Regions from separate parts of the Kitasatospora sp. RG8 genome, predicted to be linked through region 2. Evidence: predicted binding sites of a transcription regulator. Region 2 holds the regulator's gene; the other holds the start of a gene.
What was found. Region 2 encodes HspR, which represses chaperone genes until heat shock. Its sites were predicted from a motif close to TTGAGNNNNNNNNNCTCAA; they were not measured.

Region 1 (15,672 bases), on a different contig from region 2:
GGTGGCGGAAGCCGGGCCCGCCGTCCGCCCGCAGCCCGTTCAGCGCGGAGGTCGCGGTGGCGAACACCGACACCACCAGGTCCGGCCGCTGCTCCGCGACCAGTTCCCGCAGGGCCGGCACCAGCCGGGTCCGCGCCGCCGCGTCGGCGAGCAGCGCGATCCGGGCGCCGGGCCGCAGCGCCGAGAAGTGGAAGGCGTCGTAGAGCCCGGGCAGGCCGAGCAGTCGCCGGAACACCAACTCGCCCGCCGAGCCGGCCCGTTGCCCGAGCAGCGCCATCGCGTCCACGGTGGCGGTGGTCCACCCGCGCTCGTGCAGCGAGTCCGCGCAGGCCTGGGCCATCACGTCGTGGCCCTGCCCAAGCGAGCCGGAGACCAGCAGCGCGTGCGGCACGGGCCCCGCCTCAGGAGGAGCCCGACGCAGGTCTCGGCGCGGGGGCCGGCGCGGCCTCGTCCCGGTACCAGTCGGCGTACCGCCGCACCCCGTCCGCGAAGTTGGTCCGCGGCGACCAGCCGAGCAGCCGCTTGGCCTGCGCGGCCGAGATGCGGCGTCCGTCGTAGTCGGCGGCCCGGGCCTCGATGTGTTCGATGCTGACCGGCCCGAGGAGCCGGTCGACGGTGTCGGCGATGTCCCGCACCGAGATCGCGGTCGAGCCCTCCAGCGCGAACGTCTGGTCCTCGGCGGTGGGGGAGAGGGCCCGGACGTGGGCGTCCGCGAGGTCCTCGACGTAGACGAAGTTGCGGCTCTGCCGCCCGTCGCCCGCGATGGTGATCGGCCGTCCGGCCAGCGCCGCCTGCACGAACCGGGCGACCACCAGCTCGTCCCGCATCCGGGGCCCGTACGGGATGCCGTACCGCAGGATGGTGAAGTGCCCCCCGTACAACTCCCGGTAGCTGTGCACCAGCATCTCGGCGGCGAGCTTGGTGGCGACGTACAGGTGCCCGCTGTGCTCCAGCTCGATCGGCACGTGCTCGTCCAGCTCCTGCTCTCCGCTGTCCATCCCCGCCTCCGCGAGGGCGGCGCCGTAGACCCAGACGGTGCTGGCCAGCACGGTGCGGCTGAGCCCGCTCCGCCGGGCCGCCTCCAGGACGGCCTCGGTGCCGTCGATGTTGGTGCGCACGGCCCGGACCGGGTCGGCGGCGACGCGTTCGACGTCCGCCATCGCGGCGAGGTGGAAGACCACCTCGCTGCCGTCCAGGGCCGCGGTGAGCGCGGGCAGGTCGAGGATGTCGATCCGGGCGAACTCCGCGCCGGGGTTGAGGTACTTGTCGGTGGTGTCCACCGCGAGCACCTCGTGCCCGGCCGCCAGCAGCCGGTCCACGACGTGTGAGCCGATGAATCCGCATCCCCCGGTGACGGCTACGCGCACGTTCTCTCTCCTTGTCCGGTGGGCCGGCTCGTTGGGTCGCGTTCCTCCGGGCGCCGGCCGCCGCCGAGCGGCCGTCGCCCGGCGCCTCAGCCGGCGAGACGGCGGTGGACGGCGGTGACGGCTTCGATCACCCGGTCGGTCTCGTCCTCGGTCATGTCGGAGTGCACCGGCAGGCAGATCTGCCGGGCACAGAGGTCCTCGGCGACCGGCAGCGGGCCCCGCCGGTAGGCGGCCAGCACCGGTTGCAGGTGCAGCGGCAGGTCGTAGACCTCGCCGGAGAGCCGGACGGCGTACTCCTCGGCCACCGCCCGCTTGAACGCGGCCCGGTCGACGCCGGGCGGCAGCAGCGCCACGTACTTGTAGTAGTTGCTGCGCGAACCGGCCGGCTCCGTCACCGGCCGCAGGCCGTCGAGGCCGGCGAGCGCCGCGTCGTAGCGCTGGGCGACCCGGCGCCTGGTCTCGACGAACTCCTTGAGCCGCCGCAGGTGCACCGTGCCGACGGCGGCGTTCAACTCGCTCATCCGCCAGGAGGCGCCGAACCGGACGTGGTGGTTGGTGGTGAACGAGCCCTTGCCCTGGTCGCGGTAGATCCGGGCCTCGTCGCGCAGCTCGGCCGACTCGGTGAGGATCATGCCGCCCTCGCCGCTGGTGGTGACCTTGGTCGGGTAGAAGGAGAACGCGCCGGCCAGGCCGAACGACCCGGCGCAGCGCCCGGCGTAACTGCTGCCGTGGGCGTGCGCTGCGTCCTCGACCAGGGGGATGCCCCGGCGGTCGCAGATCGCGCGCAGGGCGTCCACCTCGGGGGTGATCAGCCCGCCGATGTGCACCAGCACCACGGCCGCGGTGTCCGGGGTGAGGGCCGCCTCCAGCGTCTCGGGGCCGAGTGCGAGGGTGGCCGGGTCGACATCGGCGATCACCGGCCGCCCGCCCGCGTGCACGATGGCCCCGGCGGTCGCGTAGAAGGTGACGGCCGGGACGACCACGTCGCGGTCGCGGACGTCGACGGTTCGCAGGACGATCTCCAGCGCCGCCGTGCCGCTGGCGACGGCGACCGCGTGGGTGGCGCCGTGCTCGGCCGCGAAGGCCTGCTCGAAGCGCTCGGTCCACGGGCCGAGCGTCAGCGCGCCGGTGGCGAGGATCTCCGTCACCGCGTCCGCGACGGCCGAACGGTCGCTCTCGTCGAAGACGATGCGAGCGGGTGGAACGCCCATCGGGCCTCCTCCGGCAGCAGGATGAACAGGGGATCTGACAGGTACTTCCTGGGTGGACCGGGCAGAACGGCCGGGCCAGGCACATCACGCTACTTCGCCCGGGCGACCCCGGCCCGTTGTCACCGCCCGGCCGGGTGACCCGGGGCCCGCCGGGCCCGCCCCGCTGCCCGGCGGGCGTGGCATCCGGCCGCCGGGTGGGCCGCCGTTGTGCGGCGGGTCCTCGTTGTGCGGCGGGTCCGCTTGTACGGCGGGTCTGCTTGTACGGCGGGTCCGCGCCGGCGGGGCCCGGGGCGCTGTTGCCGGGGCCGGAGACTCCCTCCGGTGGGGGAGGACCGGGCCTCCCGCGGGAGGCCGGCGATGCATCGTTCGGGTGGGTCCGCTACTGCGCACGCAGTACGCGAAGTGCCTGCGCAGCGATGACGACGCGGGGCCCTCCGGCGGCCGAGGATGGCCGGGCTGCGGGAGACCCGGGCCGGCCGGCCGACGGGTGCGCCCGCCGCACGCACCTGCCGAACGTCGTTCGAAGGAGTCTGCTCCCCCATGGCCACATTCCTGTACCGCCTGGATTCCTGTACCGCCTGGGCCGGTGGGCCTTCCTCCGGCGCGTCTGCCCCGGCCGGTCGCACGTCCCCCTGGAACCGGAACCGGAGCCGGAGCCGGAGCCGGAGCCGCAGCCGGGACGTGGTTGGTCGGCCGGGGGCGGGCACGGCGCCCACGGCGGAGCGACAATTGACACGGTCCGGCTCAAGTCCCACGGTCCGGTGGGGCCGTACCCAAGGGAGGCCAGCGATGGCTCGCTCGGTCGGAATCGATCTGGGTACCACCAACTCCGTCGTCTGCGTCCTGGAGGGTGGCGAACCCTCGGTCGTCCCCAACGCGGAGGGCGCCCGCACCACGCCCTCGGTGGTGGCGTTCGCCAAGGGCGGCGAGGTGCTGGTGGGCGAGGTGGCGAAGCGCCAGGCGGTGACCAACGTCGACCGCACGGCCCGCTCGGTGAAACGGCACGTCGGCGACGCAGCGTGGCGCTTCCCCGAGGCGGGGGACGTGGACGGCCGGCGCTACACCGCGCAGGAGATCTCCGCCCGCGTGCTCCAGAAGCTGAAGCGCGACGCCGAGGCCTACCTGGGCGAGGACGTGACCGATGCCGTCGTCACCGTCCCGGCGTACTTCAACGACTCCCAGCGCACCGCCACCAAGGAGGCGGGCGAGATCGCCGGGCTGAGGGTGCTGCGCATCGTCAACGAGCCGACCGCCGCGGCGCTCGCGTACGGGCTGGACAAGGAGAACGACCAGACGATCCTGGTCTTCGACCTCGGCGGCGGCACCTTCGACGTCTCGCTGCTGGAGATCGGCGACGGCGTCGTCGAGGTGAAGTCCACCAACGGCGACACCCATCTCGGCGGTGACGACTGGGACCAGAAGGTCGTCGACCACCTGGTGCAGCAGTTCAGGAACGGCCACGGCATCGACCTCGCCAAGGACAAGATGGCGGCGCAGCGGCTGCGCGAGGCGGCGGAGAAGGCGAAGATCGAGCTCTCGTCCGCGAGCGAGACCGGCATCAACCTGCCCTACGTCAGCGCCTCCGCCGACGGTCCGCTGCACCTGGAGGAGACGCTCACGCGGGCCCAGTTCCAGCAGCTGACCGCCGACCTGCTGGAGCGCTGCAAGGGGCCGTTCCACCAGGCGGTGGAGGACGCCGGGATCCAGGTCTCCGACATCGACCACGTCATCCTGGTGGGCGGTTCGACCCGGATGCCGGCCGTGACCGAGCTGGTCAGGTCGCTCACCGGGAAGGACCCGCACAAGGGCGTCAACCCGGACGAGGTGGTGGCGGTCGGCGCCTCGCTCCAGGCGGGCGTGCTGAAGGGCGAGGTCAAGGACATCCTGCTGCTCGACGTCACCCCGCTGTCCCTCGGCATCGAGACCAAGGGCGGCATCATGACCAAGCTGATCGAGCGGAACACGACCATTCCGACCAAGCGCTCGGAGATCTTCACGACGGCCGAGGACAACCAGCCGTCCGTGCAGATCCAGGTCTTCCAGGGCGAGCGCGAGATCGCCTCGTACAACAAGCGGCTCGGCGTGTTCGAGCTGACCGGCCTGCCGCCGGCGCCCCGCGGCCTGCCCCAGATCGAGGTCACCTTCGACATCGACGCCAACGGCATCATGCACGTCGGCGCGAAGGACCTCGGGACCGGCAGGGAGCAGAAGATGACCGTCACCGGCGGCTCCTCGCTGCCGAAGGACGACATCCAGCGCATGATGCGCGACGCCGAGCAGCACGCCGAGGAGGACCGGCAGCGCAGGGAGGCCGCGGAGACCCGCAACCAGGCCGAGCAGCTCGTCTACTCGACCGAGCGGATGCTGGCCGACAACCCCGACAAGGTGCCGGGCGACGTCAAGGCCGAGGTGGAGGCCGCCCTCGGCGACCTCAAGGAGAAGCTCAAGGGCGAGGACGCCGCCGCCGTACGGCTCTCGATGGAACGGGCGGCCGTCGTCGCGCAGAAGATCGGCACGGCCATCTACTCCCAGGCCTCCGCCGGTGCCGGCGCCCGGCCCGCATCCGGCTCGTCGGACGACACCGCGGCCGCGCCGGACGGCGAGGAGGAGGTCGTCGACGCCGAGATCGTGGACGAGGAGAGGCCGAGGGGCCCGGCCGGCTGAGCCGGGCCGGGCCGGGCGTCACGGCATCGGGCTCGGGCCGGTCAGCTGGTCCGGACCCGGGCCAGGCCGAAGTCGGACATCTGCTTCTCCTCGTAGGAAAGGAAGCCCAGCGAGCGGTAGAAGGCGTGGTTGCGCTGCCCCTCCGGCGTCGAATGGTCTGGACCACTATGCGGAACGGTGATGACAGCGCCGGGGCGGGCGTGTGATCGTTTCCGCCATGCCGAGCTTCTCCTCGTACGACCGCACCCGGATCAGCTACGAACTCACCGGAGAGGGCGACCCGCTGGTGGTGCTGGGCGGCGGTCCGGGGATGGACGTGCGCTACCTCGGCGACCTCGGCGGTCTCGACCGCCGGCGCCGGCTGGTCCTGGTCGACGCCCGTGCCACCGGGCGCTCCGAGGTGCCGGCCGACCGCTCCACCGTGTCCTTCGTCGAACAGGCCCGGGACGTGGAGGCGCTCCGCCGCCACCTCGGACTGGACCGGATCGATCTGCTCGCCCACTCGGCCGGCTGCCTCACCGCCCAGGAGTACCAGGCCGCCCACCCGGCCCTGGTCCGGCGGTCCGTGCTGGTCGCACCGGTCGGCCGGGCCGGCCGCGAGCCCGACCCGGCCGAGCTGGCCGCCCTCCGCGCCGCCCGCGCGGGCGAGAGCTGGTACCCGGATGCCGCCGAGGCCGACCGGCTGCTCGCCGAGGGCGGCCACGAAGGCGTCGCACTCGCCGAACTCCAGCGCCGGATCGTGCCGTTCTTCTGGCACGTCTGGGACGAGCGGCGCCGAGCCGAGTACCGGCCCGAGCACGCCGTCACCCTGCCCTGGCTGCGCGAGGCCTTCTACGCCGGCTCGGCCGCCGGAGCCGCCCTGCCCGGGCGGATCGCCCGGCTGGGCGCCGCCGTCACTCCCGTCCTGGTGGTGGCCGGAGCCTCGGACGGCATGATCGGCACCGCACCGGCGCGCGCGGTGGCCGCCTGCCACCCCGCGAGCCGACTGAAGGTCCTGGCCCGCTCCGGCCACCGGCCGTGGGCGGAGGAGCCGGAACGGTTCACCGGACTGGTCGCGGAGTTCCTCGACGCCGGCTGAGGCACGTCGAGGCACGTCCGGGACGCCGACCAGGGCGTCGGCCGGGACGCCGTCAGGGCGAGAGGCCGGCCCGCGGCGGATGGAGGGACGCAGCGAAGGCGGCGAGGGCGGCGAAGTCGTCGTGCCGCAGGCCGGTCCGCGGATTGACGTGATGGAGGAGCGCGGGTGCGCCGTGGCCGGCCGCCACGTGGGCGTGATCCGCGTCGCCCTGCTCGTCGTCCACCCATGCGAACGGGCGGCCGTCGGCGTACGCCACCAACGGCCCGGACTTCCAATGGACGCCGTCGGGACGCTCGTTGAGCAGGGCTTCGCCGAAGTCGACGAACGGCAAACGGGGCAGGCCGAGCACGGGTCCGATCCACCTGTTCGCGTCATTCATCCATGCCGTGGCCCAGCACAGCTCGTAGTCCAGCGCCAGCAGGGCCCGCCCGTGACGGGGGTCGAGCCACATCCGTTCCGGCCGCATGCGGGCACGTGGCCTCCCGGGATCCCCGGCGGCTCCGTCCTCCCGCGGGATGCGGACGGTCGTGTAGCCCTCGGGCCGTCTCCCGTGCTCCGCGGCGTAGGGATTCAGGGGGCCGTCGACATCGAGGAACAGCAACGGCCGGTCCATGGCACCCCCGGATCGCTCCCGATCTCCTGAATCGCCGGAAGCATATCCGTCGTCAGGGTCGCCCGGGCGGGCTTCTCCGGGGTGCGCGGCGAGCATCGAGGACGCCGCGCCGTCCCCGCGGGTCGCCCGTGGAGCCGATGCGCCCCTGTCGCACGCCGCCCGTCCTGACCCGACCGCCGAAGTCCGGGACGGCCCGTCGAAGAGGCCGCTGCCGGAGCACCGCGCGCAGCGGTCCGCCGGTGCGAGGCGGCGCTGCTGCCGCGGCCGTGGCAGGCCGGGGGCGAGCTCGGTGCGCCCCTCCGTCCGCCCCTGGACGGCTCCGCGGTGCGCGGCGGGGTCCCCCTTCCCGGGGCTGTGGTGGCACACTTCGGACACACCCGGGGTCGGCGCGCCGCGGGCTGCCGAGGCCGCCCGCGGGGAGGTCCCGGGACGACGTGGACGAGCCCCACCGAGCGGGAGGACGCCGTGGACGGGACCTCGGAGCAGGCCTTGACCGTCAGGCCGCCCCGGGCGCCGGCCGAGGGGGCGGCCGCACTCCCTGCCGCACTCCCTGCCGCCGGCGGACCGCACCGTGGCCGAGGGGCGCTGACGATGTCCGGAGACGACCCCGACCCGCAGGCCGGCCGCTGGGTGGTCGGCATCGACGTCGGCGGATCCGGGATCCGGTTCGCGCTCGCGCCGGGCACCTGGCCCGCCGGGCTCGCCGGCGCGCGGACGCGGGACATCGCCGCGGCCGCGCAGGTCGGCGCGGCCGGCCATGACGCGGACGCCCTCCTCGCCGAGCTGCTCCCCGCCCTCGACGCCCTGGTCACCGGGCTGCCCGCGGGCGCGCGGATCGGCGCCGTCGCCGTCGGCGCGACCGGGATGGCGCTGCTCGGCCGCGACCTCGCGGCCGGGCTCCCCGGTCCGCTGGCCCGCGCGACCGGGGCGGAGTGGCTGGTGCTGGCCGGCGACGCCGTCACCGCGTACGCGGGCGCGCTCGGCACTCGGCCGGGTGTGGTGGTCGCGGCCGGCACCGGCCTGGTGGCGGTCGGCCACCACCCGGACGCGGGCTGGCGGCGTGCCGACGGCTGGGGCCAACTGCTCGGCGACTGCGGCAGCGGCGGCTGGATCGGGCGCGCGGGCCTGGAGGCGGCCCTGCGCGCCTACGACGGGCGGACCGGCGGCTCGCCCGCGCTGCTGGCGGCGGCCGAACGACGCTACGGCCCGGTGGCCGGACTGCCCGCCGCACTCCAGCCGCGCCCCGACCGCGCCGCGTTGCTGGCGGCCTTCGCCCCGGACGTCGCCACCGCGGCCGAGGGCGGTTGCCCGGTCGCGGACGGGATCGTGCGGCGTGCCGCCGAGGAGGTCGTCGCCGCCGCGACGGCCGCCGCCAGCGCCGCCGGGCTCGCGGAGCCCCGGCTCGCCCTGACCGGAGGCCTCTTCCGGCTCGCCCGGCTGCGCGGGGCCACCCACGCCGCCCTGGCCGCCCGCCTCCCCGGAGCCCACCTCCAGCGGCCCGACGGCCCGCCCCTCCTGGGCGCCCTCCGCCTGGCCGCCACCGCGGCCACCGGTCTGCCCTGGCCGGTCGATCCACCCCTCCTCGACGTCCTGCGCGTGCCTTGACGTCCTGCGCGCTCCTTGGCCTCCAGCGCGTTGGCGGCCTGCACGCGCACGCAGGCCGCCCGCCGTCGCCCGCCGCCCGCCGTCGCCCGCCGCCGCCCTCCGGAGCCCGGGTCCCCCGGAGCCCGGGTCCCCCGGAGCCCGGGTCCCCCGGAGCCCGGGCCCACCCGACGCCCGGTCGGTGCCACCTCCACGGTCGGACGGCCCGAGGTGCCACCTCCGCGGTCGGAAGGCCTGACGGGTGCCGCTCACTCCTCGTCGGCGGGGAGGATCCAGCGGAAGGGCATGAGGTCCTTCTCCCAGGGGGCGAGGCCGGCCAGCTCGTCGGCGGCTTCGGGCGTGCGGAGCAGGCAGCGGTGGCGGAGCAGGTCGCGGCGTTCGCGGGGTGTCAGCAGCCGCTCCTCCGGGCCGAGGTTGGCCGGGTGGTCGGGGTCCGGTTCCGTGCTGCCGTCGATCGGGCGGTCGCCGTCCACGTTGAGCCGGTCGCCGGCCGGCGTCCGGTAGTCGAGCCGGAGGCTGGTCCCCCACTGGGAGTTGCCGCCCCAGCCCTGGGAGAGGTCGACGGTCGGCCGGTGGCGGCGCCGGAAGCTCCAGTACAGCGGCGAGCGGTCGGCTACACCGTGCTGCGCATGGTCGGCACCGGCCCGGACCCGGACGCCCGCCCGGCCGAACACCAGGTCACCGAGGATCAGCCCGGGCCAGAGCGTCCCGGTGATCTCGATCGGTGACCGGGGGTCGTCGGCCTGCTCGACCTCGACGATCTCGTGCAGGAGCGGGTCGAAGGCCCCGGCCCCGGACGGTGTCATGCCGAGGGCGCCGAACAGCCCGAGGTACTCGTGGTCCGGGAAGGCGAGTCCGGGTGGGGCGATGTCCACCGGATCGTCGGAGTGCTGCCGGCCGAGCAGCAGGAGGTCGCTCACCCGGCTCAGGGCGTAGAGCTGTCGGTGCAGGCCCAGGACGCCGGCGTCGGTGCGCTTCGCGGTCCACCATCCGTTGCATTCGGCCGCCACCGTGAGCGCGGCGCGGTATCCGCCCCGGGCCCGGTCGAGCCACGGCACGACGACGTCCGGGTACGGCTCCGGTCCCTCGTGTTCCAGCAGGCCCTCGTAGAGCTCTCGCGCTCCCACCCCGTTCAACATGGCTCGGACTCTATGGGCCCGGCTGGGGGCCGGGCCGGCCGCACTGTTGCCGCTGTGTGCACCCCGTCCGGACGCTCTCCGGCGGCCGGCCGCCCCGCCGGGCGGGCGGGGGCGGACCGGAGCACGATGGATGGGTAGTCCCGGACAGCGCCGACTGAACGGGCCGGTGATGGGAGGACGTGATGATCGGGTCGGCGGACATCAGGGAGTGGCGTGGCCACGCCGTGGTCGATGAGAAGGACCGCCGGATCGGCACGCTCGAATCCGTCTACGTCGAGACCGCCAGTGACCAGCCGTTCTTCGCCACGGTCACGGTCGGCCTGCCCTCGCGGCACCGGCTCGTGTTCGTCCCGCTGGACGGCGCCGTGCTCGGACCGGGGTACGTGCGGGTGGCGTTCCCGAAGTCCCTGGTCAAGGAGGCGCCCTCGATCGGCACCGACGACGTCCTGCCGGCCGAGAACGAACCGGAGGTCTTCGCGCACTACAAGCTCGACTACGCCCCCGGTGCCGGCGGGGAGCGCCGCCTCGCCCGGCGCTGAGCGCCCGGGCACCCCTGCGCGTTCCGGCGGCAGAGCGTTCTGACGGCCCGGGCGTTCCGGCCGGCTAACCGTTCCGGCTGCCCGACCGTCCCGGCCGGCCCAGGTCGTCGTCATACCCCACGGGGTACACTGGGGGCCCGGTCGGTAGAGGAAGGCAGCCCAGGCATGAAGGTGGACGACGAGGCGGTCGGCGCGGTCCTGAACCGGCTCCGCCGGGCCCAGGGACAGCTGGCCGGGGTGATCGCCATGATCGAGGCGGGCCGGGACTGCAAGGACGTCGTCACGCAGCTGGCGGCCGTCTCCCGTGCGCTCGACCGGGCCGGCTTCAAGATCGTGGCCAGCGGCATGCGCCAGTGCATGGCCGGTGCCGACGCGGACACCCCGCCGATGAGCGAGGCCGAGCTGGAGAAGCTCTTTCTCACCCTGGCCTGACGCCCCTGGCAGTCATGACGGCCCCCGGCGTGGGTCCGCACGCCCGGGTCCGCTGACGGCAACGGGCGCCCTGGCGCGGCCCCGGCGCGGTCCCGGCACGGTCCCGGCGCGCGGCCATCCACCCCTGACTCCCTGTCATCCCGGCGCAGCCGACCACGCCGTCACCCAACACGTTTCGCTCATCGCCCGACACCCCGACGCCCGTCACATCTGTCAGCCCGTCACGCCCGTCACGCCCGTCAGCCCGTCACGCGTCACCCGGCCCACCCGGGACGCCCCGGAGTTCCCGGATCGCCCGATAGTCCGTCATGCGTCGTTCACGTCCCGGTCGCCGATCTTCGGATGAATGGGGGCCGTCCGCAGTTGTACAGCCAACTGCGAACGCCTCCCTCCCACCTCCGTGACCAGCCGCCGACGGCCCAGGCCCCGCCCGCACCCCCAGCCGGGCCGGCCTGCCCGAGCGCGGCGGACAGGACAACCGTGGCCACCGGCAGCGCCCTGACGCCCACCTCACCCGCCAGCCCCGTCGAGGGCGACCGGCTCACCTTCCACTGGACGACCGACGCCCCCGACGCCAAGAACTGGGTCGGCATCTACGACGGCACCCGCCAGCCGGGCAACGGCGGCTCGCTGCTCTGGAAGTACACCCCGGGCGCCGTCGGCGACGTCCAGCTCGACACCGCGGCGCTGACCGGCGGCCCGTACACGGCCTACCTGCTGGCCAAGGACGGCTACGCCATCCTGGCGAAGACGGAGCCGTTCACCTTCCGGCCCAAGCCCGCCGTCGTCCGCCCGCACAGCGCCGTCGACGCGCTGACCACCGCCCCGGTCGCCCCCGGCGCCGCCGTCTCGGTCAGGCTCGGCGGCCTCTGGTCCCGTCCGGCGGGCAACCCGGCGGGCACCGCCGCCTTCCGCCGGGTCAGCGGCGCCGGCTGGCTCTCGGTGGCCGCCGACGGCACGGTCACCGGTACCGCGCCTGCAGGTCCGACCAGGAACCCCGAGGTGGTCGTGGTCGGAGTCCGGGACAGCGCCGGCGCCTCCGACACCGTGACCGTGCAGATCCCGGTCGCCGACCCGGCGGGCCCGCTGCGCCTGAAGACGGCGAGCTGGAACCTCGCCGACGCGGGAGCCGGCTTCACCGACGCGCCCGAGAAGCAGCTTCGCGTCGTCCTCGCCCAGGGGCTGGACGTGCTGGCGTTGCAGGAGACCGCCGGTAACGCCGCCCGGGCCCTCGCCGACGCCCTCGGCTGGTACGCCTACCAGAGCCAGGGCAGCGTGGGCATCCTCAGCCGCTACCCGCTGACCGCCGTCACCCCGGTGACCGCCGACCTCCCCGCCGCCGGGGCCACCGTCCAGCTTCCCGGCGGCCGCAGCGTCCGGTTCTGGGCCGCGCACCTGGACGAGGCGGACTACGGCCCGTACGCCGTGCAGGACGGTCGTGGCGCCGCCGAGGTGCTGGCCGGCGAGAACGCCTCCGTCCGGCTCCGGCAGGCCAGGGCGCTGGCCGACGCCGTCCGGGCGGACGCCGCGGGCCGCAGGCCGGTGGTCGTCGCCGGGGCGCTGTCCTCGCCCTCGCACCTGGACTGGACGGCCGCCACCGCCGCCACCCACGGCGTGGCCGGCCCGGTGGCCTGGCCGGTCACCACCATGCTCCAGGCCGCCGGACTGACCGACAGCTTCCGCGAGGAGAACCGCGACCCGGCCAAGGCGCCCGGCTTCACGTGGTCGCCGACCCGCAGGCAGCGCGCCGACGGCAGGGCCGAGCCGCAGGACCGGATCGACTACGTCCTGTACGCCGGGCCGCTGAAGCTCGCCGAGGCGCACACCCTGGTCGCCGACTGGCCCGCCACCGGTACGGACCCGGCCGCCCTCGCCGCCAACGAGTGGCCCTCCGACACGGCCGCGGCCGTCGCCACCTTCCAGCTCTGACGGCCGCGCGGCCCTCGTTCGCGCCGCATCCGCCGATCCACCTCCGCCACCCCCGAGAGGCCCGTTCGCCATGTCCGAACTCTCCCGCCGCACCTTCGTCGGTGCCACCGCGGCCGCCGGCGCCGCCGCCGTCGTCGGCCTTCCGGCCACGCCCGCCGACGCCGCACCCGCACCCGCCGCCGGTCGTCTCACCGGCACCATCAAGGACGTCCGGCACGTCGTCGTGCTGATGCAGGAGAACCGCAGCTTCGACCACTACTTCGGCACGCTGGGCGGCGTCCGCGGTTTCGGCGACAAGCAGGCGCTCCAGTTCCCGGACGGGACGGACGTGTTCCGCCAGCCCGACGCCCGCCGCGCCGACGGTGGTGTGATGCTGCCGTACCGGATGGACACCTCCAAGTACAACGCGCAGAACGCGGGCGGCCTGCCGCACGACTGGGCCACCGGCCACCAGGCGATCAACAACGGCGCGATGAACAAGTGGGTCGCCGCCAAGGGCGAGCGCACCATGGGCTACTTCACCCGCGCCGACATCCCCTACCAGTACGCGCTGGCGGACGCGTTCACGATCTGCGACGCCTACTTCACCTCCCTGGCGGGCCCGACCGACCCCAACCGCCTCTACCTCTGGACGGGCACCGCCGGTCCGGGCCGGGACGGCACCACCGGGCCCTGGATCGACAACACCCCGGTGACGGACAACCCGGTCGCCGACTGGACGACCTACGCCGAGCGCCTCCAGGCGGCGGGCGTCAGCTGGCGCGTCTACCACAACCCCAGCAAGGACGACCGGACCGGCGACTACGACGACAACGCCCTCTCGTACTTCAAGCAGTTCCACGACTTCCCCGTCACGGACCCGCGTTACATCAACGCGATGACCAAGTTCGACCCGGCCGCGTTCGACGCCCACTGCAAGGACGGCACCCTGCCGACCATCTCCTGGCTGGTCGCGCCCTACCTCTTCTCCGAGCATCCGGAGGCCGGCCCGGCGTACGGGGCGCACTGGGTCAACACCGCGCTGCAGTCGCTGATGTCCAACCCGGTGGTCTGGCAGCACACCGTCTTCCTGGTCATGTACGACGAGAACGACGGCTACTTCGACCACATGGTCCCGCCCACCCCCGAGCCCGGCACGCCGGAGGAGTTCACCCAGGGCCGGGCGATCGGCCTCGGCAACCGCGTCCCGCTCTGGGTCATCTCGCCCTGGTCGCGCGGCGGCTACGTCAACTCCCAGGTATTCGACCACACTTCGGTGCTGCGCTTCATGGAGCAGGTCACCGGTGTCGCCGAGCCCAACATCTCCGCCTGGCGGCGAGCCGTCTGCGGGGACCTCACCAGCTGCTTCGACTTCGCCGCCCCGGACCTCTCGATACCCCAACTGCCGGACACCAACGCCCTGATGGCCAGGGCCGATGCCGGGACCAAGCTCCCCGGCGTCCAACTCCCCGCCGCCGGAACCCAGTCGATGCCCGTCCAGGAGCGCGGCGACCGGCCGCACCGCCACCTGCCCTACCAGCCCTGGGCCGACGCCGACGTGGACCGCAGGACCGGCAGGGTCACCTGCACCATGAGCAACGACGGCACGGTCGCCTTCCCCTACACCGTCTACCCGAACATCGTGTTCCCGTTCGCCGGCACGCCCCGCACGGTGGCCCCGGGTGCCACCGCCACGTACGTCTGGGACGCCTCCGCCACCAACGGCCGCTACGACTTCACCGTCCACGGCCCCGACGGCTTCGTCCGCCGCTTCGCCGGCACCGTGATCCGCGACGGACGGAACGGCCCGGACGGCCCGGACGGCCAGAACGACGTCGGCGTGCCGATCGTGACGGCCGACCTGAGCAACTCCTCCCGGCTCACCCTCCAGCTGGTCAACGACGGCATGACCGACCTCTCCTTCACCGCCGTGCCCAACGACTACGCGGGCACCGCGCAGACCGTCTGGGTCAAGCCCGGCAAGCAGGTCGACCTGGCCTGGCCGCTGGACGGCCAGGGCCGTTACGACGTCGTCGTGACGGCCGCCACCGGCCTGCGCTTCACCCGGCGCTACGCCGGCCGGGTCCACTGACCCGACCCCGCCCGGGCGGGCCCGCACACGGGCGGGGCGGCGCCGAACCGGTGACCCCCGGCCGTGGCGAGGCCGCCCGGCCGGGGGCCGCGGCTACCGTCGGGCGCATGCAGAAAATCACCACGTTCCTCTGGTACGACCACCAGGCCGAAGAGGCCGCCCGCTTCTACACCTCGGTGTTCCCCGACTCCCGGATCACCGAGATCACCCGCTACGGCGCGACCGGCCCCGGCGCGGCGGGCAGCGTCATGACCGTCACCTTCGAACTCCACGGCCAGCAGTACACCGCCCTCAACGGCGGCCCGCTGTTCCCGTTCACCGAGGCCGTCTCGCTCCAGGTCGAGTGCGCCGACCAGCAGGAGGTGGACGAGCTCTGGGAGAGGCTCACCGCCGACGGCGGCCAGGAGAGTGCCTGCGGCTGGCTCAAGGACCGCTACGGCCTCTCGTGGCAGATCACCCCCCGGGTGCTGAGCGAGCTGATCGCCGATCCGGACCGGGAGAAGGCGGACCGCGTCATGGCGGCGATGCTGCAGATGCGGAAGATCGAGATCCAGCCGCTCCTCGACGCCGCCCGGGGGTGAGACCGTGACAGCCGCGCCCTACCGCTGCATCCTCTACGTCCGTGCCACCCCGCAGCACGTCTGGCACGCGCTCACCAACGCCGACGAGTCCGCCGTCTACTGGGACCACCGCAACGTCTCCACCTGGCTGCCCGGTGCCCGTTGGGAGCACCGGCGGGCCGACGACTCCGGCACCGTGGACGTGGCCGGCACGGTCGAGGCCGCCGAACGTCCGCACCGGCTGGTCACCACCTGGGCCGGCCCGGACGAGCAGCGCCCGGGCGGCCCGTCCCGGGTCACCTTCGAGCTCCAGGGACACCTGGACCTCACCCGGCTCACCGTCACCCACGACCGGCTCGCCGACGATGCCGAGCGCGCCGACGCCGAGGCCGGCTGGTCGGCCGTCCTGTCCAACCTGAAGACCTACCTGGAGAGCGGCCGGCCGCTCCCTCAGGAACCCTGGTCGA
Region 2 (15,672 bases):
CCCGGCCGATCTTCTGGAGGGAACCATGACGGGAACGAAGCCTGACGGTCCCGACTTCGCGAGCGCTTCGCTGCCCCGGCACCTGACGCGCGGCGCGGTGGGGTTCGGCGCACTGGTCGGCTCCGTCGCACTCATACCGGTCGTCGGCCCGGTCGGCCTGCTGCTCCTGCCGGTCGGCCTGCTCGCGCTGCGCGGGTGTCCGATGTGCTGGGCGATCGGGCTGGCGCAGACCGTTTCGAGGGGCCGGCTGCAGCGCTCCTGCGAGAACGGCCAGTGCAGTCTGGTCGTCGCCGGCCACGACAAGCACGCCGCCAAAACGGTCACCGCCCCCACGGGCCTTCACGTGGCCACGCAGGTGGACCTGCTCACGGGCGCCGGAGCGGACCGCCCGCAGGCCGCCGCCGCCAGCCGCCGCTGAGCGGGCACCCGGCGGGCGGAATCCACCGCTCGGACGCCCCAACGGCGCCCCTCCGGCACCGATCCGGCCCGGCGGAGCGGATCGGCCCGGACAACACGAAAGCCCCAGGTCATCGACCTGGGGCTTTCCTTCGGAGCGGGCGACGAGAATCGAACTCGCGCTCTAAGCTTGGGAAGCTCATGTTCTACCATTAAACTACGCCCGCCTGACGAGCCGTCAGAGACCGCTCGATCCGTCATCACTGTACCCCATCCGTGAGGCCTGTTGCACAGGTGACGGGGGGCCGTGGCGGAGCCGTGCGGGGGCGGGGTGGGGGCGTACTGTTTGGGCCGCGTGAGAGAGCTCCGGCGGGCGGGTTTCGGGGCGGCGAGCCGCGATGTGGAATGTCCGGAAGTTCCCCTAATGTGACGCTGTCCCGGGGGGCCTGGCCGTTCGGGGCGCGATGAGTACGGGTGAGTACTGCGGTAAGGATGGGAAGGGGATCGATGGAGCAGCGCGCCGTCGTTCGTTGTGCCGAGGGGCACCTGTTCAGCACCACCACGTTCCCGATGCAGAACCTCGGGCCCGGCCGGCTGGGGCCCGGCCGGTTGATCCGCTGTCCGCAGTGTGGACGGCTGCGGAGCTCGGTGCTGGCCGACGTACGGGAGCTGTCCGAGCCGCAACTGGCCCGGGCGATGCGGCTGGAGGCCGCGGAGTTCCTGGCCTGACCGGGGCGGAACCCGCGTAGCGGCGGGACGGGAGTGACAGCTGCGGCCCCGGGCGATTCGTCCGGGGCCGCGTCGTGCACGTAACCTCGAAGCGTGCTGCTCTCTGACAAGGACATCCGGACCGAAATCGACAAGGGCCGGGTCGTGATCGACCCGTTCGACCCTGCGATGATCCAGCCCTCCAGTATCGATGTGCGACTGGACCGCTTCTTCCGGGTCTTCGAGAACCACCGTTACCCGCACATCGACCCCTCCGAGGAGCAGCCGGACCTGACCCGGCTGGTCGAGCCGGAGGGCGACGACGCGTTCATCCTGCACCCGGGCGAGTTCGTGCTGGCGTCGACCTACGAGGTCATCACGCTGCCCGACGACGTCGCCTCGCGGCTGGAGGGCAAGTCCAGCCTGGGCCGGCTCGGCCTGCTGACGCACTCCACGGCCGGCTTCATCGACCCCGGCTTCAGCGGCCACGTGACGCTGGAGCTGTCGAACGTCGCGACGCTGCCGATCAAGCTGTACCCGGGGATGAAGATCGGGCAGCTGTGCCTGTTCCGGCTCTCCTCGCCGTCCGAGCACCCGTACGGCTCGGAGCGGTACGGCTCGCGCTACCAGGGCCAGCGCGGCCCGACGCCCTCCCGCTCGTTCATGAACTTCCACCGCACGAAGGTCTGAGAAGGAGCGCGGCAGAAGGACTGGCAGGACGAGGACGGACCCAGAGGGCACGCACGGCGGGCGGCCACCCCAAGAAACAGGGGGTGGCCGCCCGCGGCGTTCACGAGGCTGCTCAGGCGCGCTTGGGGCGGGTGACGGCGACCAGCTCGCCGCCGTCCTCGGAGAGGCGCAGTTCGGTGCGGAGCTCGGCCAGCTCGCCGAGGTGGTGCAGGTGGGTGCCGCCGCAGAAGATCTGCGCGGGGCCCTCGGGCAGCTCGCAGTGCCACTGGCGGCGGGCGGTCAGCTCGGGGCCGGGGACGTCGATGCGCACGGCGGCGTCGGCGGCGACCCAGGCGGCCAGCTGCCGGTTGACGGCCTCGGTGAGGGCGGGCAGCGCGTCGGCGAGGGCCGGGAAGTCCTCGGTGGCGTCGGTGGTGAAGCCCTTCTTCCGGAGCGACTTGCCGAGCCGGTAGGTGTCGGTGCTCGCCTCGGTGTCCATCACCGAGGTGTCCATCGCGAGGCTGTCGAAGTCGGGGTTGCCGAAGGCGTCGGCGCGACCCGGGTCCTTGCGCCAGCGCGGGGCGAGGGCGGCGTTCAGGGCGAGGGCGAGCAGGTGGCAGCCGCTGTGCGAGGCGCAGAGGGCGGCGCGGCGCTCGGTGTCGACGGCGAGCGACGCGACCTTGCCGGCCAGGTCGCCCGGGTCGCCGTCGACCACGTGCAGGACCAGCCAGGACCACTCCTCGTCGCCGCGGCGGACCGGGATGTCGGCGCCGACCAGCGGTGCGCCGCCGTCCGGGCCGACCGCGCCGGTCAGGCAGTCGACGACGGCCAGCTCGGTGCCGTCGACGGTGAGGGTGCCGAGGTCGGCCGGCTGATCGGGCCAGGTGTGGTCGAGCGGGTGGAACGGGGTCGCCTCGGTGACGACCGCGTACCGGCCGCCGTCCAGCGGGTGCACCGCGAGCACCGCGGACTCGCCGGTCACCGCCCCGGCCGGGAAGCTGACGTGGGTGGTGGGGAGGGTCATGCCTGGCTCCGAGCGCGTGAGGGTGGTGGAAGCGGAACGGGCCCCGCAGGCGGGGCCCGTCGTCCATTCTCCCCCGTGGCCCCCGACAAACGGCCGGGGCGCCGGATCCGCCCGGGTACCGCGGCCGGATCGGCCGGGCACCGCGTCCGGGTCAGCCCAGGGTCGGCAGCTTGATCAGCACCAGCAGTGCGAGGAGCTGCAGCGCGGCCGCTCCGGCCGCCTTGCCCCAGGGGAGGTCGTGCAGCCGGCGGACCATGGTGGTCAGCAGCACGGCGCAGAGCACCCAGGTCGCCCAGCCGACGACCTGGACCACCATGTTGTCGGACGGCAGGACCAGGGCCAGCAGCAGCCGGGGAGCGTCGGTCATCCAGCCGATCAGCACGGCGAGGCCGACCGTCGACTTCCACGGGCCGTCCCCGCCGAACTGGCGGGCCAGTGCGTACGTCACCCCGCCGAGCACGGCGCCCGCGAGGGTGAAGCAGACCGCGGCGGCGAGGATGGCGGTCAGGGCGACGCCGAAGGTCGACTTGAAGACGTCGTCGCGGGTCAGGCCGATGCCGAGCACGGCCAGCGCGCCGTACAGCAGCGAGACGGTGAGGGCGGGGAGCCAGACCTGGTGGTCGCGGGTGCGGTCGAAGGTCGCGGTCGGGTTCCGGAAGATGCCGACCAGCAGCTCGCGCCAGGCCGGGCGCGGGCCGGAGACGTGCGGGGCGGACTGGCCGCCGGCCCGGTAGACCGCGACGTTGTCCTGGGCGTAGCCCTGCTCCTGGGCGTATCCCGGCTCCTGGCCGTAGCCGTACTGCCCGCCCTGCCCGTCGTAGCCGGCCTGCCCGTCGTAGCCACCCTGGCCGCCGTAGCCGCCCTGGCCGGCGTCCGGGTACGGCTGCCCGTACTCCTGCGGGTACCCCTGCCCCTGGTAGGGGTACGGCTCGCCCCCGTACGGGTCGCCGCCGGTCGGGAACGCCCGGGTGTGGCCGGGCTGGTCGGCGGCGTACGGGTCGTGCCCGCCCGGGCCCCCGTGCCCCTGGCCGCCCCCCGGCGCCCCCCGGTGCGGGGCCGTGAAGTACTCCGGCCCGTCCGTCTGCCCGTACCCCCCGGGCTGCCCGTAGCCCCCGGACGCCCCCGGCGGGGGCGGAGGGGCCGACCACCCACCCCGGGGTTCGGCGCCCTGACCGCTGTCGTATCGATTACCAGCCACGTTCCGAAGGTACCCGTCCGGCTGACTCCGCGTCGGCCGGGCACAGGGCCGGGGCAGGTTTGCAGCGAGCCTGTGACGGCCGGGGCCGGGGGCCCGACAGCGCCCCGGCCCTCCCGTCGTCAGCGCTGCGCGGTCACCTTCGGCGCGTGCACGACGGCCGCGGCCGTGGTCCCGGCCGGGCAGCCGCCCGGGCCGGCCGAGGTGCGGACGGCGCCGACCGGCAGCAGCGTGCCGCAGGCGACCCGGATGCCGCTCGGCAGCTCGTTGTCGGCCTGGACGATCGCGCCGTCGCCGATGACCGCGCCGTCCAGCGCGGTCCGGTCGCCGATGGTGGCGTACGCGCCCACGATCGAGTCCTTGACCAGGCAGTCCGGGCCGATCGAGGCGCCGGGCAGGATCACGCTGCCCTCGACGATCGCTCCGGCCTCGACCACCGCGCCCTCGGAGACGACGCTGCCGCCGCTCAGCACCGCACCCGGGTGGACGGTCGCGCCGGGCAGCAGCAGGGCGTCGCCGGTCGGGCCGGGGACGGCCGGGGAGTCGACCTTGCCGAGCACCAGGTCGGCCGAGCCGCGGACGAAGGCGGCCGGGGTGCCGAGGTCCAGCCAGTACGAGGTGTCCACGACGCCGCGCAGCAGCGCGCCGGTGGCCAGCAGCTCGGGGAAGGTCTCGCGCTCGACCGAGACCTCGCGGCCGGCCGGGATGCGGTCGATCACGGACCGGGTGAAGACGTAGCAGCCGGCGTTGATCTGGTCGGTGACGATCTGCTCGGGCGTCTCCGGCTTCTCCAGGAACTCCAGGACCCGCCCGTTGCCGTCGGTCGGGACGAGGCCGAAGGCGCGCGGGTCCTCGACCCGGGTGAGGTGCAGGGTGACGTCGGCCCCGGCGGCCACGTGGCCGTCGCGCAGGGCCGCGATGTCGACGCCGGACAGGATGTCGCCGTTGAAGACCAGGACCGGCTCGTCGGGGCCGCAGGTGAGCCCGGAGGCGGCGTTGCGGATGGCGCCGCCGGTGCCCAGCGGCTCGCGCTCGGTCAGGTAGACCAGCTCGATGCCGTACGGGGTGCCGTCCTGGAAGTGGTCCTCGAAGACCTCGGCCAGGTAGGACGTGGCCAGCACCACGCGGGTGACCCCGGCGGCGGCCGCGCGGGCCAGCTGGTGCGCGATGAACGGGACGCCTGCCACGGGCAGCATGGGCTTGGGGGTGTGGGTGGTCAGCGGACGCAGTCGCGTGCCCTTACCACCGACCAGCATGATCGCCTCGGTCATGGTCTGCGCTGTTCCCCTTGTGGTCTCTGCGGCCCGGCCCGGCGGGCCGATACCTCCGTCGGTGGTCAGGACACCCGCCCGGTGGGCCGGAACGGGTCGACCGGCACAGGGCCGGTCCGGCGCCTACTGTATTTCCTTCCAACCGGGACGCCTCCCGGCGGTCCGGCGGTTGGCGCCCGGGCCGGACCGCTCCGGCCTGCGGCGCGAGCCGGGAAGCCGGGCGGGACCCGGTCGGACCGGGGCGGCGGGCCCGTTGCCGGGCCCGGCGCGGCGCCCGCTCGCGGGCCCGGCGAAAAGCCCGGCCCGGCGGGCGCTCGTGGCACCCACCGGGCCGGGCAGTTGTGACAGAACTGTCGAACATCAGGACGTGCTCGCGGCCCTCCCGGGACCGTCCGCCGGCCCCGGGCGCCTCAGCGCCCGGTCCCGTCCGTCAGGTCTCAGGCGTCGACCGTCTCCGCCTCCGCCTCGGCCGGCGGGGTCGCCTTGACCGAGTCGAGCAGCAGCTGGGCGACGTCCACCACCTTCAGGTGCTCCTTCGCGGCGCCCTCGTTCTTCTTCCCGTTGACCGAGTCGGAGAGCATCACCAGGCAGAACGGGCAGGCGGTGGAGACGATGTCCGGGTTGAGGGACAGCGCCTCGTCCACGCGCTCGGTGTTGATCCGCTTGCCGATGCGCTCCTCCATCCACATCCGCGCGCCGCCGGCGCCGCAGCAGAAGCCGCGCTCCTTGTGGCGGTGCATCTCCTGCTGGCGCAGACCGGGGACCTTGTCCATGATCTCGCGCGGCGGGCTGTAGACCTTGTTGTGGCGGCCCAGGTAGCAGGGGTCGTGGTACGTGATCAGGCCCTCGACCGGGTTGACCGGGACGAGCTTGCCCTCGTCGATCAGGTGCTGGAGCAGCTGGGTGTGGTGGATGACCTCGAAGTGACCGCCCAGCTGCGGGTACTCGTTGGCGATGGTGTTGAAGCAGTGCGGGCAGGTGGCGACGATCCGCTTCTTCGGAGCGTCCTCCAGCGCCGCGTTCAGGGTCTCGACGTTCTGGGCGCCGAGCATCTGGAACAGGAACTCGTTGCCCAGGCGGCGGGCGGAGTCACCGGTGCAGGACTCCTCCTTGCCGAGGATCGCGAACTGCACGCCGGCGGTGTGCAGCAGCTCCGCGAAGGCCTTGGTGGTCTTCTTGGCGCGGTCCTCCAGGGCGCCGGCGCAGCCGACCCAGTAGAGGTACTCGACCTCGGCGGGGTCGATGTCCTCACCGATCACCGGCACCTCGATGCCGGTCTCCTTCTTCAGCTCCTTGACCCAGTCGAGGCGGGCCTTGGTGGCCATGCCCCACGGGTTGCCCTTGTTCTCCAGGTTCTTGAGCATCGTCCCGGCCTCGGTCGGGAACGAGGACTCGATCATCACCTGGTAGCGGCGCATGTCGACGATGTGGTCGATGTGCTCGATGTCCACCGGGCACTGCTCGACGCAGGCGCCGCAGGTGGTGCAGGACCAGAGGACGTCCGGGTCGATGACGCCGTTCTCCTCGGCGGTGCCGATCAGCGGGCGCTCGGCCTCGGCCAGGGCGGCCGCGGGGACGTCCTTGAGCTGCTCGGAGGTGGCCTTCTCCGTGCCCTCCATGTCCTTGCCGCCGCCGGCCAGCAGGTACGGCGCCTTGCCGAAGGCGTGCTCGCGCAGGCTCATGATCAGCAGCTTGGGCGAGAGCGGCTTGCCGGTGTTCCAGGCGGGGCACTGCGACTGGCAGCGGCCGCACTCGGTGCAGGTGGAGAAGTCGAGGATGCCCTTCCAGGAGAAGTGCTCGACCTGGGAGACGCCGAAGACGGCGTCGTCGGCCGGGTCCTCGAAGTCGATCGGCTGACCACCGCTGGTCATCGGGCGCAGGGCGCCGAGCGCGGTGCCGCCGTCCTCCTCGCGCTTGAAGTAGATGTTGAAGAACGCCAGGAACCGGTGCCAGGCCACACCCATCGACGGGTTGATGCCGATGGTGGTCGCCCACGCGAACGAGATGCAGATCTTCAGCATCGCGAAGAAGTAGATCAGGTTCTCCAGCGTGCCGTGCGACAGGCCGCTGAGCGCGGAGACCAGCGGGTACGAGAACAGGTGCTCGGGCCCGTACGAGTCGACGCCGTTGAGGGCGCCCTCCAGGGAGCGCAGCATCAGGATGCAGAGGCCGATGCCGAGGATCGTGTACTCGACGTAGAAGGCCTGCCAGGCGATCGAGCCGGCGAAGCGCGACTTGCGGCCGGACCGGGACGGCAGGCTGAGCAGCCGGATCACGATCAGGGTGATGATGCCCAGCGTGGTGAGGGTGCCGAGCAGTTCGACGAAGAGCTGCCAGAGCATCCAGTGGCCGATGACCGGCAGCGCGAAGTCGGCGTCGAAGAGCTGGCCGAAGGCGTTGACGATGGTCAGCACCAGGCTGAAGAAGCCGACCGCGACGAACCAGTGCGCGACGCCGACGACGCCCCACTTGTTCATCCGGGTGTGGCCGACGAACTCGACCGCGACGGTCTTCACCCGCTGTGCGGGCTCCCCGAACCTGGTGGGGTCGGACTGGCCGGTCCGCACCACCTTGAAGATGTACAGCGCCGCACGGGCGGCGAGCGCGGTGCCGATCACGAACGTGACCAGCGAGATGACGATCGCTGCTAGTTGCATCGGCTCTCCGTCTCCTGCGGCTTTGCTGGGTTGGCGGTATCTCCGGAGCGAGTGTACTCGTCGGTAACTTCCTGGGCCGACGGCCCGGACATTACCGTTTGTCAACTCTTCTCCAGAAGATGTTCAAGGTATGGCGGCAGTCACGTGAGTGCACACTCACCACGCCCGTCGGCCGGGCCCGTCCGGCCCCCGCCCCCGCCACGCTCCAGCGGATCCGCTCAGCAAAGTTGAGCGGCGCCGACTCATGGCTGTTGACGCTCTCCACCGAGTCGTGCATCCTTGAGCCCGTAAAGCTCAACTCTTCCGTGGAGGTACCAACGATGGCACGCGCGGTCGGCATCGACCTCGGTACGACGAACTCGGTCGTCAGCGTCCTTGAGGGTGGCGAGCCCACCGTCATCACGAACGCCGAGGGTGCGCGGACCACGCCGTCCGTCGTGGCCTTCGCAAAGAACGGCGAGGTCCTCGTCGGTGAGGTGGCCAAGCGCCAGGCCGTCACCAACGTCGACCGGACCATCCGCTCGGTCAAGCGCCACATGGGCACCGGGTGGAAGATCAACCTGGACGGCAAGGACTTCAACCCGCAGCAGATCAGCGCGTTCGTGCTGCAGAAGCTGAAGCGCGACGCCGAGGCCTACCTGGGCGAGACGGTCACCGACGCCGTCATCACCGTCCCGGCGTACTTCTCCGACTCGGAGCGCCAGGCCACCAAGGAGGCCGGTGAGATCGCGGGCCTCAACGTCCTGCGCATCGTCAACGAGCCGACCGCGGCCGCCCTGGCCTACGGCCTGGACAAGGACGACCAGACCATCCTGGTCTTCGACCTCGGCGGCGGCACCTTCGACGTCTCGCTGCTGGAGATCGGCGACGGGGTCGTCGAGGTGAAGGCCACCAACGGTGACAACCACCTCGGTGGTGACGACTGGGACCAGAAGGTCGTCGACCACCTGGTCAAGGTCTTCCAGGCCGGCCACGGCGTCGACCTGTCCAAGGACAAGATGGCCCTCCAGCGTCTGCGCGAGGCCGCCGAGAAGGCCAAGATCGAGCTGTCCTCGTCCTCCGAGACCTCGATCAACCTGCCCTACATCACGGCCTCCGCCGAGGGCCCGCTGCACCTGGACGAGAAGCTCACCCGGGCCCAGTTCCAGCAGCTGACCTCGGACCTGCTGGAGCGCTGCAAGGTCCCGTTCCACAACGTGATCAAGGACGCCGGCATCTCGCTCTCCGAGATCGACCACGTCGTCCTCGTCGGCGGCTCGACCCGCATGCCCGCCGTCGCCGAGCTCGTCCGCGAGCTGACCGGCGGCAAGGACGCCAACAAGGGCGTCAACCCGGACGAGGTCGTCGCCATCGGCGCCGCGCTCCAGGCCGGTGTCCTCAAGGGCGAGGTCAAGGACGTCCTGCTGCTCGACGTCACCCCGCTGTCCCTCGGCATCGAGACCAAGGGCGGCATCATGACCAAGCTGATCGAGCGCAACACCACGATCCCGACCAAGCGCTCCGAGATCTTCACCACGGCCGAGGACAACCAGCCGTCCGTGCAGATCCAGGTCTACCAGGGCGAGCGCGAGATCGCCGCGTACAACAAGAAGCTCGGCATGTTCGAGCTGACCGGTCTCCCGCCGGCCCCCCGCGGCCTGCCCCAGATCGAGGTCACCTTCGACATCGACGCCAACGGCATCATGCACGTCGGCGCGAAGGACCTCGGCACCGGCAAGGAGCAGAAGATGACCGTCACCGGCGGCTCCGCGCTGCCGAAGGACGACATCGAGCGCATGATGCGCGAGGCCGAGCAGTACGCGGAGGAGGACCACAAGCGCCGCGAGTCGGTCGAGACCCGCAACCAGGCCGAGCAGCTCGTCTACTCGACCGAGAAGTTCATCGCCGACAACGCCGACAAGCTCCCGGCCGACGTCAAGACCGAGGTCGAGACCGCCATCGGCGAGCTCAAGGAGGCCCTGAAGGGCGAGGACATCGCGGCCATCCGCGACGCCTCCGAGAAGGTCTCCACCACCGCCCAGAAGCTCGGCCAGGCGCTCTACGCCAACGCCGACGCCGCGGGTGCCGCCCCGGCCGGTGACGCCGCCGGTGCCAAGGACGACGACGTCGTCGACGCCGAGATCGTGGACGACGAGAAGCCCAAGGGCGGTGCGGCATGACGGAGAAGCCGCAGGGTGCTGAGCCCGGCGACGACTCCGCCGCCGAGGAGGCCGTGATCAAGGCTGCCGAGGAGGCCGCCGCGGCCGGTTCGGCCGGCGGGGACGAGCTCGCCGCCGCCAAGCGCGAGGCGGCCGAGCGGACGGCCGACCTCCAGCGTCTCCAGGCCGAGTACCAGAACTACCGCAAGCGGGTCGAGCGCGACCGTCTGACGGTCCGGGAGATCGCCGTCTCCAACATCCTGGAGTCGCTGATCCCGGTCCTGGACGACATCGGCCGGGCCCGCGAGCACGGCGAGGTGACGGGCGGGTTCAAGTCCGTCGCCGAGTCCCTGGAGACGGTCGTGGCCAAGCTGGGCCTCCAGCAGTTCGGCAAGGAGGGCGAGCCCTTCGACCCGACCATGCACGAGGCGCTGATGCACAGCTACTCCTCGGACGTCACCGAGGACACCTGTGTCCAGATCCTCCAGCCCGGCTACCGGATCGGCGAGCGGATCATCCGCCCGGCGATGGTGGCGGTCGCGGAGCCCCAGCCGGGCACCCAGACCACCGCCGCGCCCGACGCCGACAAGGCTTCGGACGCCGACAAGGCCGACGGTGGGTCGGAGAGCTGACAACCCGTGCGCTGCGGAGTCGTACGTCGTCCAGTACGACGGCCGGCTCCGCAGCGCCGTCTCCGTCGACGGCAGGACGCCCCTGCCTGTTGACAGCACATTGACTATGGATCGTGGGAGGTGGCGGCAGCCATGAGCGGGCGGAGCGAGCGAATCGCCGAAAGGTGCGCTTTGCGCGAAGCGGCTGCCGAGCGCCGCGAGGTGGGCGCATGAGCGAGCGCAGCGAGCGAATCGGTGATCGGGGCGTGTTGCGCGAAGCGGCTGCCGAGCGAAGCGAGGTGGGCGCATGAGCGGCAAGGACTACGTGGAGAAGGACTACTACAAGGTCCTCGGCGTGCCCAAGGACGCCTCCGCCACCGAGATCAAGAAGACGTACCGCAAGCTGGCCCGCGAGTTCCACCCCGACGCGAACAAGGGCGACAGCAAGGCGGAGGAGCGCTTCAAGGACATCTCCGAGGCCTACGACGTCCTCTCGGACGAGAAGCGCCGCAAGGAGTACGACGAGGCGCGCACCCTCTTCGCCAACGGCGGCTTCCGCTCCGGCGGCCCCGGCGGCGGCAACTACAGCTTCGACTTCGGTGACCTCTTCAACGGCAGCCAGGGCGGCCCCCCCGGCGGTGGCGGCGGTCTCGGCGACGTCTTCGGCGGCCTCTTCAACCGCGGCGGCCGCCAGCCCCAGCCCCGGCGCGGGGCCGACGTCGAGACCGAGGTGACGCTCTCCTTCGAGGAGGCCGTCGACGGCGCGACCGTCCCGCTCCGGATGACCAGCCAGGCCCCGTGCCGCACCTGCAGCGGCACCGGTGCGAAGGCCGGCACCACCCCCCGGGTCTGCCCGACCTGCGTCGGCGCCGGCACCGTCAGCCGCGGCCAGGGCGCCTTCGCGCTCTCCGAGCCCTGCCGGGACTGCCGCGGCCGGGGCATGATCGTCGACGACCCGTGCACCGACTGCCACGGCAGCGGCCGGGCCAGCTCCGCCCGCACCATGCAGGTCCGGATCCCGGCCGGCGTCCAGGACGCCCAGCGCATCCGGCTCAAGGGCAAGGGCGCCCAGGGCGAGCGCGGCGGCCAGGCCGGCGACCTCTACGTCACCGTGCACGTCGACGCGCACCCCGTCTTCGGGCGCAAGGCCGACAACCTCACGGTGACCGTGCCGGTCACCTTCCCCGAAGCCGCCCTCGGCGGCACCATCGAGGTGCCGACGCTCAACGGCCCCTCGGTGAAGCTCAAGCTGCCCCCGGGCAGCGCCAACGGCCTCACCCTGCGGGCCCGCGGCAAGGGCGCAACCCGCAAGGACGGCACCCGCGGCGACCTCCTGGTCACCGTGGAGGTCCTGGTGCCGCAGCACGTCACCGGCGACGCGCTGACGGCTCTGGAGCAGTACCGCGAGGCCACCGCCTCCGACGACCCGCGAGCCGCCCTGTTCAAGGCGGCGAAGGGAGCGTGACGACCAGATGATCCCCGACAGCAGCCCCCTCGGCCCGATGGGCCCCATCGGCCCCGGGGTCGGCGAGGGTCTCCCCGGCGGCGCCCCGCGCGCCCGCCGCACCGCCCCGCCGCCGCAGTACGTCCTCACCGAGGACACCCCGGTCTACGTGATCTCGGTCGCCGCCGAGCTCTCCGGCCTGCACCCCCAGACCCTGCGCCAGTACGACCGCCTCGGCCTGGTCTGCCCGGACCGCACCGCCGGCCGCGGCCGGCGCTACTCCGCCCGCGACATCCAGCAGCTGCGCGAGGTCCAGCGCCTCTCCCAGGACGAGGGCATCAACCTGGCCGGCATCAAGCGGATCATCGAGCTGGAGAACCAGGTCACCGCCCTCCAGTCCCGCATCGCCGAACTCGCCGACTCCCTCGAAGGCGCCGCCACCACGCTCCAGCAGCGCGAGGCCACCATCCACGCCTCGTACCGCCGCGACCTGGTGCCCTACCAGCCGCCGACCCAGTCCAGTGCCCTGGTCGTCTGGCGCCCGAAGCGCTGACCCGGCCACGACGGCCCCTGCCGCCGGTTCCCTCCTGAACGGGGGGTGCCGGCGGCTGGGTGTTGATGAGAGAGTGCTGCATCAGGGCGACCGCCGGACGATCCGTCCGTCCTTGTGAGCCAGGCGCCGGATCGTGCTCTGCGTTTAAGATCCCTGGGCAGCGGACTTCAGTCGCGTTGACTTGTCCGGTCGACGACAAGGAGCCGAAAGTGAGTGATCGAGAACAGCTGGTGCACAACCACAGTCGCTCACCGATCCTGTCCTCAGACGCCCGCGCGCTCTACCTGAAGGCGTTGAACGAGGACGGCCGGCTCAGCCGGGGCAGCTGCACACCGCACGAGGCCGCCGCCCTCGACGAGTTGATGGAGCTCGGCCTCCTCATATCGGACAGCGACGAGCCGGGTTCGCTGTTCGCCGCCGATCCCGCGAAACTCGCCGCCAGTCTGAGCTCGACTTGGCAGCGCCAGGCGCTCGATCTGCTGGCCCGTGCCGTGGCAATTCCCGGCGACCTGGGCGAGCTGGCGGAAGCGTTCCACAATCCCGACCAAAGCGGCGGCCCCATTGAATACGTTCAGGGCCGGGCACTCATAAATCAACGGGTTCAGCAGGCGATGGCGAGCGGAATGACCGAAGGGCTCGCAATGCAGCCCGGCGGGCCGCGCCCCTCGGAACTGCTGACCTCGTTCATCCAACGCGATCTCGACATAATCCGCCATGGCGCGTCCATGCGGACGATCTACAACGCCAGCACCCGGCACCACCAACCGACCAGGGATTACGTATCCACGCTGGCCAAAGAGGGCTGGCAGTTCAGGACCCTGGACGAGCCTTACACACGGCTCCTGATCGTCGACCGGCGCCTCGCCGTGATTCCGGTGGTGGGCGACCACGTCGCCGCTTTCGTCCACGATTCCGCGGTCATCAACTACCTCGCGGAAGAGGTGTTCGAGCGGAACTGGAGCCGGGCGCTCGACTTCGACGGCGACCGCACCATCCCGCAGCAGGTCGTCTCGCAGCTCAGGCACACGATCATCGACCTGCTGCTGGCCGGCACGAACCACCGGGTCATCGCGCGCCGGCTCGGCATCAGCGAACGCACGCTGGCCCGGCACATCGCGGAAATGCGCGAGGAGCACAACGTCGACTCGCTGTTCCAGCTCGGCTACGTCCTCGGGCAGTCCTCCGGGACGACCGCCTGAGCGCCGACGCCACTGGCGTGCAGAAGTTTCCGGACACGGGAAGAAACGATTCCTCGCCGGCTTGGCCGTGCCGCCCGCGGTCCGCACCCGCGCAGGCCCGAGCCCGGGGAGGTGCCTTCCCCGGACGGCCCCACGGCCGGACCGCCGCCCACACGGGCGGCGCCTCGTTCAAGCAGCACCAACGGCGGACGGTCGCCGCGCGACCTCGACCCGAGTCACCCCGCGAAACCGCCTAGCCCCGCACCTCTTCGGCCGGGCCGGGCAATTCGCGAGCACTCAATGCATCGTCATCTCACCAGTGGAAATCGTCGGCCAGGGCCTGAGTCGTCGACCCGGTTCCCTGACCGGGCACACTCTCGGCACCCGCATAACCCGCGCCGAGAGCGCCGACAGCGAAGATGGAAACGCCGACAACGGCGGACAGTACAGCCTTACGGACAAGTCGGTACATACGAGACACGGACCCATCCCTCCTTCTCAAGCTCCGCGAGCTGGACTTATAGCACTGGCGTCCACATGATGCCGCACGGCACGCTACGGTGTCATCTCCCCTACGGCGCAGGCAGCGTCATCTCTATGCCAGGCATCCAGATGACAGGGCGGAACGCTGGACGGAGCCGTCGGCACTGATAGACGATCAGTTCGCTCCCGATGGTCCGGCGGACGAAGCAGAGTTGCCGCTGTACCGTCAAATATCAGTCTGATGACTTCAGAATCTTTGAAGCAGCAACCAACCGCAGCGCCCACCGGCACCGCATCTTCCCCGGTCGGCCTTCCCCCGGAGTCGACAATGACCGAGCCCTACCTGCGTCACCACGACAGCCAGGCCCCTGAGGGCCGGCGTGCACGAGTCTTCCTGGCCGCGCCGCTGATGCGGTTGACCGGGCCGGCGGACAGTGTGGTGACCCTGGCCAGCCGGACGCGGCTGACGACGCTTCGCACCACGCTCCTGCGCAGCGGCGCCGCCGTGTACAGCGCGCACCACAGCGACGCCTGGACCATCGCCGGCCGGGCCCCCGAGCCGCGCGTCCCCTCCGACTTCCGCGCGCTGCAGTCCGCCGACCTGGTCTTCGCGTACGTCGGCGCGCCGCTCTCCGCCGGGGTCAGCCTGGAGCTCGGCTGGGCCTCGGCCCTGCGGAAGCCGATCGTCCTGCTGGTGGACGAGGCGATCACGCACAACCCGCTGATCGCCACCATCGAGCAGGTCGCCCCCGTGCTGCCGCTCGTCTTCGACGACACCTGGTCGCAGGAGGCCCTCCACCACACCGTGGAGACCGCCCTCGACTGGGCGGGCATGGCGCTCTCGCTGCGCGAGGGCTTCTGGACCGCCCCCGGCGAGCAGTTCACCGTCCCCCGTCAGCAGCCCCCGGCCGTCGGCCGGAGCGGCTACTGGCCGAGCAGCGCCGCCACCGGCTGATCGCGTTTCGCACCACGGCAGTTCACGCATCGGACTCCCCCGTCCGGGCTTCCCGCATCCGCCAGCCCAGCTGGAAGAGCGTCTCCGCGCCGTGACGGCGGCGGAGGCGGGCGATGTGGGCGGCGACACTGCGCTCGCTGAGGTGGAGGCGGGTGGCGATGGTGCGCTGGGTGAGGCCCTGACGGAGCAGGTGCCCGACGCGGGTGGTGGTGGGGTGCGCGGTGGTGGCGGTCACGGGGTGGTCGACCGGGGCGGCCCGGGACCAGTCGCGTTCGAAGAGGGCCACCAGGAACGCGACCGTCGCGGGATTGTGGACGAAGGCCGCCCTGGTCTCGTCGTCGGCAGCGGGGACGACCGCCACCGAGCGGTCGAAGACCAGCATCCGCTGGT

Region 1: dnaK (molecular chaperone DnaK) is a predicted target of HspR. The motif match lies at 3,308-3,326, and genes of this name have one in related genera.

What each region holds. Positions count from the first base shown of each region.
Region 1 covers NZ_JAGIYX010000003.1:388,418-404,089, reverse strand. The annotation lists gene J5Y04_RS07125 (hypothetical protein) at 1-391, opposite strand, end outside; gene J5Y04_RS07120 (NAD-dependent epimerase/dehydratase family protein) at 402-1,367, opposite strand; gene J5Y04_RS07115 (DegT/DnrJ/EryC1/StrS aminotransferase family protein) at 1,454-2,578, opposite strand; gene dnaK (molecular chaperone DnaK) at 3,368-5,242, shown strand; gene J5Y04_RS07105 (alpha/beta fold hydrolase) at 5,460-6,320, shown strand; gene J5Y04_RS07100 (hypothetical protein) at 6,373-6,933, opposite strand; gene J5Y04_RS07095 (BadF/BadG/BcrA/BcrD ATPase family protein) at 7,525-8,538, shown strand; gene J5Y04_RS07090 (hypothetical protein) at 8,784-9,674, opposite strand; gene J5Y04_RS07085 (PRC-barrel domain-containing protein) at 9,857-10,213, shown strand; gene J5Y04_RS07080 (metal-sensitive transcriptional regulator) at 10,379-10,645, shown strand; gene J5Y04_RS07075 (endonuclease/exonuclease/phosphatase family protein) at 11,126-12,574, shown strand; gene J5Y04_RS07070 (phosphocholine-specific phospholipase C) at 12,645-14,645, shown strand; gene J5Y04_RS07065 (VOC family protein) at 14,753-15,226, shown strand; gene J5Y04_RS07060 (SRPBCC domain-containing protein) at 15,231-15,672, shown strand, end outside.
Region 2 covers NZ_JAGIYX010000026.1:32,952-48,623, forward strand. The annotation lists gene J5Y04_RS30395 (RNA polymerase sigma factor) at 1-45, shown strand, start outside; gene J5Y04_RS30400 (hypothetical protein) at 26-418, shown strand; tRNA gene J5Y04_RS30405 (tRNA-Gly) at 553-623, opposite strand; gene J5Y04_RS30410 (hypothetical protein) at 889-1,125, shown strand; gene dcd (dCTP deaminase) at 1,219-1,794, shown strand; gene J5Y04_RS30420 (metal-dependent hydrolase) at 1,907-2,797, opposite strand; gene J5Y04_RS43700 (Yip1 family protein) at 2,949-3,995, opposite strand; partial or broken gene J5Y04_RS30430 (sugar phosphate nucleotidyltransferase) at 4,190-5,263, opposite strand; gene J5Y04_RS30435 ((Fe-S)-binding protein) at 5,701-7,920, opposite strand; gene dnaK (molecular chaperone DnaK) at 8,241-10,079, shown strand; gene grpE (nucleotide exchange factor GrpE) at 10,076-10,690, shown strand; gene dnaJ (molecular chaperone DnaJ) at 10,977-12,134, shown strand; gene J5Y04_RS30455 (heat shock protein transcriptional repressor HspR) at 12,142-12,666, shown strand; gene J5Y04_RS30460 (helix-turn-helix domain-containing protein) at 12,876-13,865, shown strand; gene J5Y04_RS30465 (hypothetical protein) at 14,656-15,282, shown strand; gene J5Y04_RS30470 (LuxR family transcriptional regulator) at 15,305-15,672, opposite strand, start outside.